Regions from separate parts of the Paenibacillus sp. MAHUQ-45 genome, predicted to be linked through region 1. Evidence: riboswitches for the same ligand, from Rfam matches in the RefSeq annotation. Region 1 holds a riboswitch; each other region holds the start of a gene.
What was found. A riboswitch is a leader RNA that binds a small molecule or an ion and turns the genes downstream of it on or off. The one in region 1 is predicted to bind cyclic di-AMP.
Positions count from the first base shown of each region.

Region 1 (4,398 bases):
GAGGCAGTATTTTTTACGTAGCTGCTGTACGAACTGGTAATTGGTTGACTTCTTATTCTTGAGCTTGTGGGCCTCGTCAATAATCAGCATGTCGTACTCGTTGTTCATCAGCACTTCTTTATGCGGATCACGTTTGGCGGTATCCAGGGAAGCGACAACTATGTCGTTACCCCAGGAATAGGATTTCTTCTGGGCAATGGCAGAAATGCCGAATTTGGCGTTCAACTCCCGAACCCATTGCAGCACTAAGGAGGCCGGAACGAGGATCAATACCTTGGATACAAGTCCACGTACGAGATACTCTTTGAGGATCAGCCCAGCCTCGATCGTCTTGCCAAGTCCAACCTCATCGGCGAGAATGGCCCGGCCCGACATTTGGAATAGCACCTTATGTGCAGTGTCGATTTGGTGGGGAAGTGGGGAGAGTCCGGACAGATGCTTCATACATTGCAATTCGTCGAAGCTACTGACCAGAGTCGCTTTTTCGCCCTGCACGGCCAGCTGTGACAATCGCCAGTCGCCCCAGGGACCGCCTTTATCGAGCTTTGACTCCAAATCCTGCATCCAGTTGCGGTTAAAAGAAAGAGGAACAGGCAGCACTGGCGCAGGCTGACCCGCTCCGGCGGGCAGAGAATTACGGAATAATTGCGTCATACGGCATTCTCCTCTCGCAGTGATTCATATTGAATGTGTAAGAGTAGTATGCGCGGAAAAGAGAGGATTCATAACCCGGGTGTACTATTCTGAAAATATTAATACCCAAAAATAACCTTTATTGTGTATAATTAAAAATCCTGGAGGGATAGATGGACTCAAAGAGTAGTTTTCAAATAATTGTTAGTTGGAGGTCTTTAATGAGCCACATAAGAGGAATTATTTTGGAGGGTTACTCACACGCAGGAAAAACATCTGTTCTAAAAGCTCTAAAGTTACTTCAAGCACAAGAAGAATCAGCAGAGCGCAGTATCATTGTCTTGAGCGAACAGTATTCCCAAGTATTAAACAATGTTCATGGAGAATTTAAACGCTTAAGCCGTGATGAACATCTTCATATATTGAAAGAACGGGTTAGTATGCTACGACAATTAAATGAGTGGTCAACATATTTGGGTCCAGATGCATCTCGGGCGTCTAGAGGTATATTTTTTATATTGGAAAGATTCCATCTGAATCACAGAGTGGCCTTCCCCTCCGACTCCTTATATGAAATTGAATCACTTGAAAATGAACTGCTCCACCTTGGTGCTACATGTGTATTATTAACGGTTTCTTCTGGCAACGTAGAACAAAGAATGCAAAGTCGAACACCTCATGAATGGACAAGCAAATCAAGAGAACAAATCAGAAAGTCGGCCGATGAATTTATACAAACACAATCAGAACTACGTAAACAATCTAGTTTATCAATCCTGCCAACGATAGAGATAAATACTGACAATAAGGATTGGATTGCATATGCAAACAAAGTAATGGATTTATTGAACTAACTAATAATCTATATCCGTCGACTGCGGATACACAAAAAAAGGTTGGGTCAGAATAATCTTCTGCCCAACCTTTTTCTATCTAAATGAAGACAAGCTGTTGTCTAACTATAGGGGGAAATTCTCTAATAAACGAAAAAAGCCCCAATCCAAGCTATCGAAAAGAAGATGGATGAGATAGATTATGAACAAATGAAATTCTATTAATTAATGAGTCAGAGATATTCCATCGCCCAATTCCGACATCTATACTGCGTTATCTGCAGTGATTACAAGAATGTTACCTTTTGTTACAATTGTATTACGATCTACCCCCGAGGGATTAATAGAGAAGAAATGATCGAAAATCAGCTGAAAAACAACTGAAAAAAGCCAGTATAATCTATGAATATGTAGAAAGAATGTAGAAGCAAATAAAGTTATGAATCTAGCAAATAGCATTGACAGGAGGTGTGCATCTATACTACTATACAAATAGTTACAAAATATTAATTAATGTTGCCGAATTTCAATCGTTGAAAACGGGGGAACCACATCTGGGTGAATTATTCCTGAACGCAAGGGAATATAGGGAAACCTTTAACCGAACCCTCAGCTAACTCCGTAGGCATTTGAAGGGAGAATAACGTTCTGAAGAAGTTTATTGTTTCTGTAATTGGAGCCGCTATTCTATTCACTGCAGCACCAGCCGCATTTGCCAGTAACGTTAATGCTAAGATCGACAATGAAGTAAACCAACTCATTGGTACTCCTTATGTATGGGGAGGCACAACAGTTGCGGGTTTTGATTGCACCGGATTTATTTTATACATATTCAATAAGTTCAATGCTGGAGATCTTCCACGCACCTCGCAGTCCCAAGCCAAAGCTGGTACAGCTGTCGCTAAAGAAGATCTTCGTGTCGGAGATTTGGTATTTTTCAATACTCTTGGTAACGGGATCTCTCATGCAGGCATTTATATCGGTGATGGCGAGTTCGCCCATTCTTCCAGCAGCAAGGGCGTTCGAATCAGCAAATTGTCGGAATCGTATTATGCTGAACGTTATGTTACCGCACGTCGTGTCGTGAGTGAGACAAGCTATCAGGCCATGACTGCCCAGAAATAATCCATTAAATACATAGAAGGTGTCCCGAATTAGTTAGTTTTCTGGCTAATCGGGACACCTTTTATTTTAGAGTATAGAAGATTAGCGTAAAATATAGCCGCCGTCCGGGAACAGGGTGCTGCCGGTGGTGTATCCGTTCGTCAGCAGATAGACGACAGTATGTGCGGCTTCTGCGGCTGTGCCGATACGGCCGAGCAGATTGATTTTGGCATAGGCGTTGTAGGATTCATCCCGAACAGCCTGTTCGGCACCTTCCCAGTTAAATTCTGTGTGGATCGTTCCTGGGGAAATAACATTGACACGAATTGGGGCGAGCTCTACCGCTAGTGCCTTGCCCAGACTCTCGATGGCTCCATTGCAGGCAGCGTAAGATGCTCCATCTGTGAGTGGTCTTTGCCCAAAGGCGCCGGACATTAGGACCACCGATCCACTAGGGTTCATGTGAGGGGCACCGTATTTTACAGCATTGTATTGTGGCCAGAATTTGGCGTCGAAGCAGCTGCGGGCAACTTCCGCGCTTGCCGTGATCGGCCCTCTGACATAGCTGGCACCAGGCGTGAACAGATGATCGAATGGACCCACTTGCTCGAAAAAGGATTTGAGCTGTTCCTCATCTTTATTGTCCAGCGTATATATTTCCACGGAGTCAGCGCCCAGTCGTTCCTTTGCTAGTTCCAGTTTGTCCAAGGACCGACCTGCCAGAACGACGGAAGCGCCTTGTTCCACCGCTTGTTTGGCTGTAGCGAATCCAATTCCGGAACTTCCTCCTATAATAACGACCCGCTGATTTTGTAGAGTAAGAGTTGACATGATAGGTTGTTCTCCTTTATTCGTATGATGGTTTCCATTCTATTATTGGGTAAAATAACAGCGCTGCCCAGTACGCACTTTATTCGTACCCGGTACGAAAATTCGTACTAATGGATGTTTTGCCATTCTCCAGGCAAGAGACGTGCAATTAAGGAGTGTCCCAGGTATGATGGAGAGAACAGGAGAGGTGATAATGATGAAACGAAATTCGCAGGAGCCTAGACTGACAGGTGTGCTGGCAACCTTGGATGTCATCGGGGGTAAATGGAAGCCGCTGATCCTGTTCATGCTGCTGGTGGACGGAACGAAGCGGTTCGGGGAGCTGCGGCGGAGAATTCCAGACGTGTCCCAGGGCACGCTCACAAAGCAGCTACGGGAGCTGGAGGAGGACGGGCTCATTGACCGGATCTTTTATCAAGAGATGCCTCCACGCGTAGAATACAGCCTGTCTGAGCATGGCAGGACGATTGCTGTGGTGCTGGACAGCATGTGCGGCTGGGGCAGAAGCCATCTGAGCTTCGTGAATGAACGGGAAGATGCCGGAAAGACTGTCAAGGAGAGCTGAGAAGACGGCAGTTTGGGGAAAATAACCTGTAGAGCGCACCTAGCTTGATAGGGTGTAAATACATCTCGTTAACAAGTTGAAAGCTGCTGAACAGCTTACTATAGCCGTATAAAAAGAGCAGAACCGAGATTCTCGGCTCTGCTCTTTTGTATGTCAAGACTGTTCGCCAGACTGGCGAGACCTAGTGTTCCAGACGGTAGCCGCCGTGGAAGACCGGTCCTACGTACTGGTTGAACGCGAAGCCGTTGCGGATGGCCGCAGAGACGAAGTCTTTCGCCTTGGCCACCGCATCGTCCACGGTTAGGCCGTTCGCGAGTCCACCGGTAATCGCAGCTGCAAAGGTGCAGCCTGCGCCGTGGTTGTGTGCCGGTTCGATTTTATCCGCTTCAAAGACGGTGTAGTCTGTACCGTTGAAGAAGACGTCGATCGCTT
Region 1 covers NZ_JBYUPV010000008.1:82,663-87,060, forward strand. The annotation lists gene AC3Y23_RS17955 (DEAD/DEAH box helicase) at 1-654, opposite strand, end outside; gene AC3Y23_RS17960 (hypothetical protein) at 855-1,487, shown strand; cyclic di-AMP (ydaO/yuaA leader) riboswitch at 1,974-2,110, shown strand; gene AC3Y23_RS17965 (C40 family peptidase) at 2,115-2,591, shown strand; gene AC3Y23_RS17970 (SDR family oxidoreductase) at 2,673-3,401, opposite strand; gene AC3Y23_RS17975 (winged helix-turn-helix transcriptional regulator) at 3,595-3,966, shown strand; gene thiD (bifunctional hydroxymethylpyrimidine kinase/phosphomethylpyrimidine kinase) at 4,148-4,398, opposite strand, start outside.

Region 2 (4,398 bases), on a different contig from region 1:
CAGAAGCTAAGGGATGTTTTATTTAAACAAGCAAAGAGACAAGGCGATCGGAACTTTGCTACTAATTAAGTAAGGGAGGTAACAATGTGCTGCTTACAGAGGAAGAATTGATCGAGCAGATCGGCAAGCTGGAAGGCTGGAAGCTGGTGAAAAACACGATTACGCGCAAATATATGTTCAGCGATTATATGAAGGGCATAGCCTTTGTCGATGCGGTGGCTGCCATTGCTGAGGCTTTTGACCACCATCCACATATTACAATTGATTATAAAGCGGTCACGCTTCGCCTGACGACACATGATGAGGGCGGAATTACGCCACTGGACATTCGTGGTGCACAGGAGTTTAACGAGGCCTTTGAGAAGGCGCGCTAGCCTGTCGTGTAGTCTTTTGAGATAACATTGTATAAGAAGGCTCATAAATGCGAAAAAAGCCCGTGCAGCAGGATGTAAATCCCGGCACGGGCGTATTTGTGTAGTCTCTCAAGGGAGTTTTACTTCTTCTCAGCCAGCCATGTGGCCACGTTCGCAATCTCCTCCGGCGCCAGCTTTTCCTTGAAGGAAGGCATTTGGCCCCGTCCTTTGGTCACTATACTGTAAATCCCGGCAGCGTCATGCTGGCCACCTTCATTCTTCAAGCTGGGTCCTACCCCGCCTTGAAGCTGATCGCCATGGCAGGTGATACAATTGGCTTTCACAGTCGCTTCTGCCTTGGCGGCATCAAGCTGAATTTCAGGCATAGTAGGTTTGTTCTGTTCCGCGACCTCTTCTTTACCTGGAAGTGTGAACATTAGAACTACCGCAAAGGCACAGGCGGCAAAAAACAATCCGCTCATGATCCATTTTTGCATCCCCAATCGTCCCTTCTATGTAAGCTGCTTCCTACATTATAGCGGAAGGTGAAGCGTTATCATAGCATTTGTGGCAAAAAAATGAACGACTAAGCGATACTTGCCTAAAGTTCCTGTAACAGAGCATCATTTCTCATAGACCATACAATAAAATGGTTTACTTCCAGTAGGTGTCATTCGTTCATAAGTGTCTGTAATGGTAAAGCCGCTTTTTTGATAAGTACGAATGGCTCGCTGATTCCAGGTCAGCACCTCCAGATCAACCTCCCGCTCAGGATAGCGCCGAACTGCAGCCTGGACAATGGCCCGGACAAAGTATTGGCCCATTCCGTGACCACAGAGCTCTGGACGCATACCGACCCCCAGGCGTACCACACCTTCCATTGGGAACAGCTGTGCGAAGCCACAGAGATCGCCCTCATCGTTAAGTACAGACACATATTGCTGGCTTCGCAGCTGTGGATCGCCAAACTCAATACCAAGCTCCTCCATCTGCTTCCAAGGCATCCAGCCATATATATTGTAAGGAGGCTCATAGCTCCAGTGGCAGATGTCTTCGGCATGACTGGTCTCCATCGGTACCACATGGAATGTAACAGGTGAATGAATCATAGGGTCGTGAGACCTCCTTTCCATAGGGCAATGCTCTATAATTTAATTATATACAAAAGTCATAAGATCAGGCGCAGGAAGTCAGGAATTTGTTGTTTGATGAATTTCAGAAGGGGTAATGAAGAGTAACAGAGATGACAAAAAAGCCCTTCTCCAGATTTCAGTGAAATCGGGAAAAGGACTTACGTATGACTTATAAATTATTGTACATCGTCAAAATCTTGAGAGTCCGTGGCAAGCGCCTGATAAGCATCTGTGCTCATAATGCGTTTGGCACCCACATAACGACTAACATAATAGCTCTCACTCAGTGAGCTGATTGTTACACCGCGAGAGGATGAAGCATGGGCAAATTTGCCTTCGCCGACATAAACGCCAACGTGGGAAATGCCTTTACCACTAGTATTGAAGAATACCAGGTCGCCTGCTCTCAGTTCGTCACGGGACACCGTGGAGCCCATCTGATATTGGGAACCGGATTGGTGTGGCAGGTCAATGCCGATCTTGTTGAAGACATACATTGTAAAACCGGAGCAATCAAATCCGCTTGTAGATGTGCCACCAGATACGTACTTGGTACCAATAGCCTTGTCAATCACCTTATCCATCTTGGAATCGGCGAAAGCGCTTCCTGCTCCAACAGCTGTAAGCATCATAGAAAAGCCTAGTACTGCCGCTGCCAATTTCTTCTTCAAAAGTGTAAACCCCTTCCAATGCCTACGAGGTTAGCTTAAGGGTTCGGTTGAAGGTCCCCTATGACCCCTCTCTGAACAGGAGGTCAATTCACCCAAAGTGGTTCCCCCGTTTCCCTAATAGTTAGGGAACTCGGCATATACTGTTGATTAGAATTAGACTGCTATATGAATACATGACAAAACCTTATAAAAAGGTGACTCAATAATTACAAAAATGTTACTAAAAACTCACTGCGCTAATTGTAACAAACACAGCGTCGCTTGGCAATCATTTATAGCATATTTGTGCGCAAAAAATGTGATTTTAAGAGCGGATTCTCCCTAGTAACGCTAAAAATAGAGAACAAAACAAAATTTCCATAATTTATTGAGTTTTTTGGCGTAAAGATGATTCATCTGCTCTCTAAAGGTGTATACGTATACTATAAAATAGGAAAAACCCGGAAATCGATGATGATAACCATCAAGACTCCGGGCATAGCATAGATATGAAGTTAAATGGAATGTTCGTAGTACAGAGGTTAGTTTAGTCGTAGGCAACCGATTTATAAGCAGTTGTGCTCATGACTCGTTTGGCACCGATGTAGCGATCAGCCCAGTATTTCTGACTCAGTGAGCTAATAATGACACCGTGTGAAGACGATGATTGAGCAAATTTACCATTGCCGACGAAGATGCCTACATGAGATACACCGTTGCCAAGTGTGTTGAAGAATACGAGGTCTCCGGGCCGCATTTGACTGCGAGAGACGGAGGTACCTGCGTTATATTGCGATTGGGATGTGCGCGGCAACGAAATGCCGATGCTTTTGTATACATATGTAGTGAATCCAGAACAATCAAATCCGGCTGTGCTTGTCCCTCCAGTTTTATAGGAGGTTCCGAGGGTTTTTGTGATGACCGTGTCCATTTTGGAATCTGCTGAAGCACTGTTGGTTCCGATTCCGATGGCGAGGGCCAGGCCCAGTGTGGCTGTAACAATGATTTTCTTAAAATTCTGTCTGTTCAAAAGATGTACTCCTTCCAAGGCCTGCGAGGTTAGCTTAAGGGTTCGGTAGAAGGTCCCCTATGATCCCTCTCTTACGAGATCAATTCACCCAAAATATGGTTCCCCCACTTCCCGGTGCAAGGAATTCGGCGTTTTATGCACCCAAAGTGACGTATCGACATGATATAAACGAAGTTATTAAGAAATGCCTGCAAAAGATTACAAAGTTGTTACTAGTAGTACAGAAGCCATTGTATCAAACCCGTAACCATTTTGCAAATCGCGCTGCTGAGGATGACCAAAAAGAGTCGCCGCTCCTGTTTAACCAGGAACAGTGACTCTTCTAAATATGCCCTAAGGGGCGGAATTATTATGGAAATGCTTTACTTCTCCATAGGTCATATTGGGCCGCAATGCCCCACAATTTGAACAGTGTAGACGGGAGTGGAAGGAGTTGGCGGATTAGGAGTGCAGGTAGGCCTGGGAAGTAAATAATCCCTAAGACGTAGATCACCAAGAGCAGCAGACTGCCTGCTCCCAGCACGAGCGATACCCCAATTGCGGTGAGGAAGCACCGCAGGGCGATCAGCAGGGAGGAGAACATACCGGTCCCGGCCGTATAGCCGAATTGCATGTACAAGAGCAGCAAGCGGATAACGTATACGTAGGCGAACCAAGCCAGAACATAGGGAATGCCGTTCAGTAGCACCTTATAATCCATTAAAGACGAGAGCAGCAGTGTATATATCTTGGGTGCGAACCAGTAGACAGGCAGGAGGGAGAGTAACCACTCTACCAGGCTGAAGATCAGCACAGACAGACCATGCTTTTTCATGCCGGGAAAAAAGAACAGGCCGCGTTCTCCTGAGCGCTCCTGATGCAACTCATGCAGTAGACCCGCCCGGATCAACGGGGAAATGAGCAGTCGCAGCACGGTCAACCCCAATAACAGCCACAACCAGCGCTGTATAGCAGGGTCGGAGGTAAGGCTATGCTGGCCCTCGATGTAGAATAGCAGTCGGCCCATTCCGCTGCCTCCCGCGTTGTGGTCGGGGTAGCGCAGGAGGACTGATACTACGGCCTCCCGTACGAAACCATATATAAAATAGCCCCAGAGTAGCCGGTAGATGAATAGCAGGATCAGAATATAAGTTTGCTCCTTCATACTTTGCCAGCCGCGAATAATTGATGTTTTCAAGCCCATTCACCTCACCAGACCAGAGTTCCAAGCACAGTTTCAAGCAGTTTCGACA
Region 2 covers NZ_JBYUPV010000024.1:14,608-19,005, forward strand. The annotation lists gene AC3Y23_RS28595 (4a-hydroxytetrahydrobiopterin dehydratase) at 87-374, shown strand; gene AC3Y23_RS28600 (c-type cytochrome) at 494-850, opposite strand; gene AC3Y23_RS28605 (GNAT family N-acetyltransferase) at 977-1,462, opposite strand; gene AC3Y23_RS28610 (C40 family peptidase) at 1,663-2,157, opposite strand; cyclic di-AMP (ydaO/yuaA leader) riboswitch at 2,162-2,303, opposite strand; gene AC3Y23_RS28615 (C40 family peptidase) at 2,684-3,166, opposite strand; cyclic di-AMP (ydaO/yuaA leader) riboswitch at 3,170-3,307, opposite strand; gene AC3Y23_RS28620 (hypothetical protein) at 3,516-4,343, opposite strand; gene AC3Y23_RS28625 (M1 family metallopeptidase) at 4,355-4,398, opposite strand, start outside.
Region 2: another riboswitch for cyclic di-AMP. It lies ahead of AC3Y23_RS28610 (C40 family peptidase); the one in region 1 lies ahead of AC3Y23_RS17965 (C40 family peptidase).

Region 3 (4,398 bases), on a different contig from region 1:
AGTGCGACATTATTAACCATTATATACCGTCAAGCTCGAAATGACTAATTAAAATTAGATGAAGGAGTTGATCTCATGAAGCAGCCGCTCACAGAAGAGAAGGTTTTCAAGGATCCGGTTCACAATTACATTCACGTGCAGGATTTAATCATCTGGCGTTTGATTAATACTAAGGAGTTCCAGCGCTTGCGCCGGATTCGCCAGCTAGGTACCTCTTATCTGACCTTTCATGGTGCAGAACACAGCCGATTCTCGCATTCTCTTGGTGTCTATGAAATTACACGTCGGATTATTTCCCAGTTCGAACGAAGCGGATATAAAGGGTGGATTCCGGAGGAACGAATGCTCACGCTGTGTGCGGCTCTGCTGCATGATTTGGGGCATGGGCCGTTCTCTCATTCTATAGAAGAAGCTTTTGAGATGAATCATGAAGACTGGACGTGCCGGATCATTCTAGAGAACACAGAAATTACCGATATTCTGCGAGATGTAGAGGAAGACTTTCCTCAGAAAGTCGCCTCAGTTATTGCTAAAACCTATGAACATGAAATTGTTGTGAATTTGGTGTCCAGCCCGCTAGATGCAGATCGGATGGATTATCTGCTGCGCGATGCTTATTACACTGGTGTGAACTATGGCACGATTGACATTGATCGGATTCTAAGGGTGCTTCGTCCCTATAATGGAAGAGTTGTAGTTAAGGAATCAGGAATGCATGCGATAGAGGATTATTTGATGTCGCGGTATCAAATGTACTGGCAGATATACTTTCATCCAGTAACACGCAGCTCCGAAATTATTTTACGGCAGATTTTCCGCCGGGCTAAAGATCTGTATTTAAAGGGGTATGAGTTTAAATTCATGATCAATCCGCTGGGTGACCTGCTTCAGGGAGAAGTGACAGTAGAACAATATTTACTGCTTGATGAGGCGCTGGTCCAAACGGCCTTCATGCAATGGACGCAGGAAGAGGATGGACTGCTGAGCGACTTGTGCAGCCGGTTTATTCATCGTAAACTGTATAAATATGTGGAGATGGAGAGTCTCGATACGGAGACGATTGACGAAATCCGCCGTAGCTTTGCCGAAGCGGGGCTAAACCCCGAATACGATCTGGAAATTGATTTTCCGACAGATCTTCCATATGACGTTTTCCGTCCGGGAGACAGTTTTGACAGCAACCAAATATTACTGCTTGATCGGCAGGATCGGCTGCGAGAGATCTCGGAGGTTTCTGATATTGTACGTTCCATCAGCGGTATTCACCGTGGAAGATATCACCTGTATTTTCCTCAAGACAGGCTGAATAAGGCGCTTTCAAAACTGCCTGATTCCATTGCTGAAATATTCGCCAAATAATGACTGAATAGTTATCGATAGATATAGAAATCAAGACCGGGAGGACAACAGTACATGTACTTATTCGACACACATACCCATCTGGATGCTCCGCAATTCGACGAGGACCGCGAACAGATGATTGCCCGTGCGGTGGAGGCCGGTGTAAGCAAAATGATCAATATCGGATTCAATCGGGAGACGATTCCAACCACAATGCAGCTCGCGGAAGCGTATGATTATATTTATGCAGCAGTGGGATGGCATCCTGTGGATGCCATCGACATGAAAGAGGGAGACCTGGATTGGATCGCCTCGCTGTGCAGTCACAAGAAGGTAGTCGCCATTGGTGAAATCGGCCTTGATTATTACTGGGATACCTCTCCTAAGGACGTGCAACACGAGGTCTTCCGCAAGCAGATTGGACTGGCCCGTGAGCTGAAAATGCCTATCTGTATTCATAATCGGGATGCCCATGAGGATGTAGTGCGAATTCTCCGCGAGGAGAAGGCTAACGAGGTTGGCGGTGTAATGCATTCCTTCTCGGGTAGCTGGGAAACAGCGAAAATGTGCCTGGATTTGGGGTTCCATTTATCCTTCGGAGGACCGATAACGTTCAAGAATGCAAGGGTTCCCAAAGAGGTGCTGGCGCAGACGCCGCTGGACCGTTTATTGATCGAGACGGACTCCCCATATCTGACACCACACCCCTTCCGTGGGAAGCGAAATGAGAGTGCTCATGTCAAGTTGGTGGCAGAAGCTGCAGCAGAAATTAAAGGGATTACTTGGGAGGAATTGGCTGAAATTACGTATGCGAACGCGCTGGAACGATTTGGCATTGAGTGAAATCGGGAGAAAACACGGTGAAAAATAGAGGATAGCCGATGTATTAAACTTTTTTAACAAAAAAACCACCGAATATTACAATATTTTAACCTTATATTTGCGTAAACGTGGTTGAATCGTCCTTTACAACATGCATCAAAACAGGATATCATCTTTTCAGTGCAGTGAGCTGTTGTTATAGTGACAGTTCACGCTATCATGGATCGTCTCGCTGAGTCTTCTGTATGGAGAACGGGGGAACCAATATTGTTTGCCGCATGCAGAGTACATCAAGTACAGCTCAGATTGCCGCAGACACTAGTTGATTTCTTTACGTGGTCTTTGGGGTGAATTTAAGGGCAACCGCCGTGAGCGGGTGACCCAAGATAGGGCGTCTCTCTTTCGTCCGAACCCGACAGCTAACCCCGTAGGCGAAAGTAAGAGAGGAAACCTCGTGCATAAGCCGCGTATTCTGACATCGGAGAAGCCACGAAAGAGTCCTCATAGAACTCTTTTTAGGCTTCTTTTATTTTGAATAATGCGAATGTACCCTGCATACTGTTATATAACAGATGTGGGGGGAGCACTATGCCGGGCAGGCGATCCATGAGCAGGAGACGCAAAGGTATTGCAAATAGCGTGTCCTGTGACAATCTCGAATAGTTTCGTCCGAATGATTACAGACATCTTGGTATACAGCTGACGACGGGGCTATGTAAGGAGGATGGAGAGAGTGGGCGTATTCCAACCAGAAGTATCCCATGATTCGCAATCATCCAGCAGGTCTTACGCTTTACGGTGGGAACAAGTGAATTTTCGCGTACTTTCACTTGCCGGCGTGTTATCGATTTTGATCACGCTGATCATTCTGCTGTACGTACACGGTCAAAGCAGCAAGCAGATCACTTTAGTAATAGACGGGAAAATTCAGTCTCTGGAAACGCGTGAAGCGATTCTCAGTGATGCACTAGCAAAAGAGCAAATTTCGCTGCAGCCGCATGATCAACTATCTATAGGCCTTAGTGATGAAATAAAAGACGGCGACCGTGTCGTGATTAACCGTGCACAGCCATTCAGCCTTACTGCGGATGGTGCAAAAAAGATTTTTTATACGACCGAGAAAACAATCGGTCAGGCCATCAAGAAGCTGGGTATTGCCCTCGAAGGCCATGATAAGATTTTCCCTTCGCTAGATACCACCATCTCTGCCAATATGGATATCAAGATTGTTCGCATCAACAAACAAACTGTACAGCGGACAACGAACTTGCCATATCGAGTTATTAAGACGGCAGACCCCTCCCTTACCAAGGGAACAGTCAGAGTGGCACAGGCGGGCGCACCAGGCGTCATGATCCAGCACATCGAAAAGATCTATCAAGATGGTGAACTGGCTTCCATGCGTATGGTTGGGAAGGAAGTACAGACGGTGACCAAAGACAAGATTATCGCCGTTGGCACAAAGCCTCTCCCAAAACCTGTTACAGTGGCCCAAACAACAACAACTTCCAAAACAGCTAATTCCAAAGCTGCCAATGCTTCTATTTCAACTAAAACCAGTGCCAAGAGCACCAACACCGTCACTAAATCAGGTGTCAATTTTGAATACAAGAAATTAATTAAGAACATGTCGATGACCGCTTACTCTTCGGAAGAACCCGGTATTGGAACCCGTACCGCCTCCGGCACACGCGTAACGGAAGGACGTACGATTGCAGTGGACCCTAGTGTAATTCCGATCGGTTGGTGGGTGTATATCGAAGGCCTGGGCTTCCGCCGTGCAGAAGATACTGGTGGCGCTATCAAAGGCAATAAGGTGGACGTCTACTACGATTCACTGAGCCATGCCCGTAATTTCGGACGTAAGTCGCGTACAGTGTATGTGATTGGACCTGTAAAACCGGAGCTTAACTAAGTTTGAGCTTTTGCAAAATTGCATTGAATCAGCTATAGTGAGGGTAGCAGTTAAGAATAACTTGTGCTCATGAAATGATCGCAGAGCTACCGCTCATCACTTATACATTCTTTAGCCAAAAAGAAGGGGAGCGAATCCTCTTCTTTTTGTGTTTACGAGAAGGAGTAAACATTATGATTAAGGAAGTGATCGTTGTCGAAGGCAAGAGCGACACGATAGCCATCAAGCGGGCGGTACAGGCTGATACCATCGAGACTGGCGGCTCCGCAGTGGACAAGAAGGTGATTGCCAAAATAGCGCTCGCCATGGAACGGAGGGGC
Region 3 covers NZ_JBYUPV010000022.1:47,857-52,254, reverse strand. The annotation lists gene AC3Y23_RS28255 (HD domain-containing protein) at 76-1,359, shown strand; gene AC3Y23_RS28250 (TatD family hydrolase) at 1,414-2,184, shown strand; cyclic di-AMP (ydaO/yuaA leader) riboswitch at 2,384-2,612, shown strand; gene AC3Y23_RS28245 (resuscitation-promoting factor) at 2,897-4,078, shown strand; gene rnmV (ribonuclease M5) at 4,252-4,398, shown strand, end outside.
Region 3: another riboswitch for cyclic di-AMP. It lies ahead of AC3Y23_RS28245 (resuscitation-promoting factor); the one in region 1 lies ahead of AC3Y23_RS17965 (C40 family peptidase).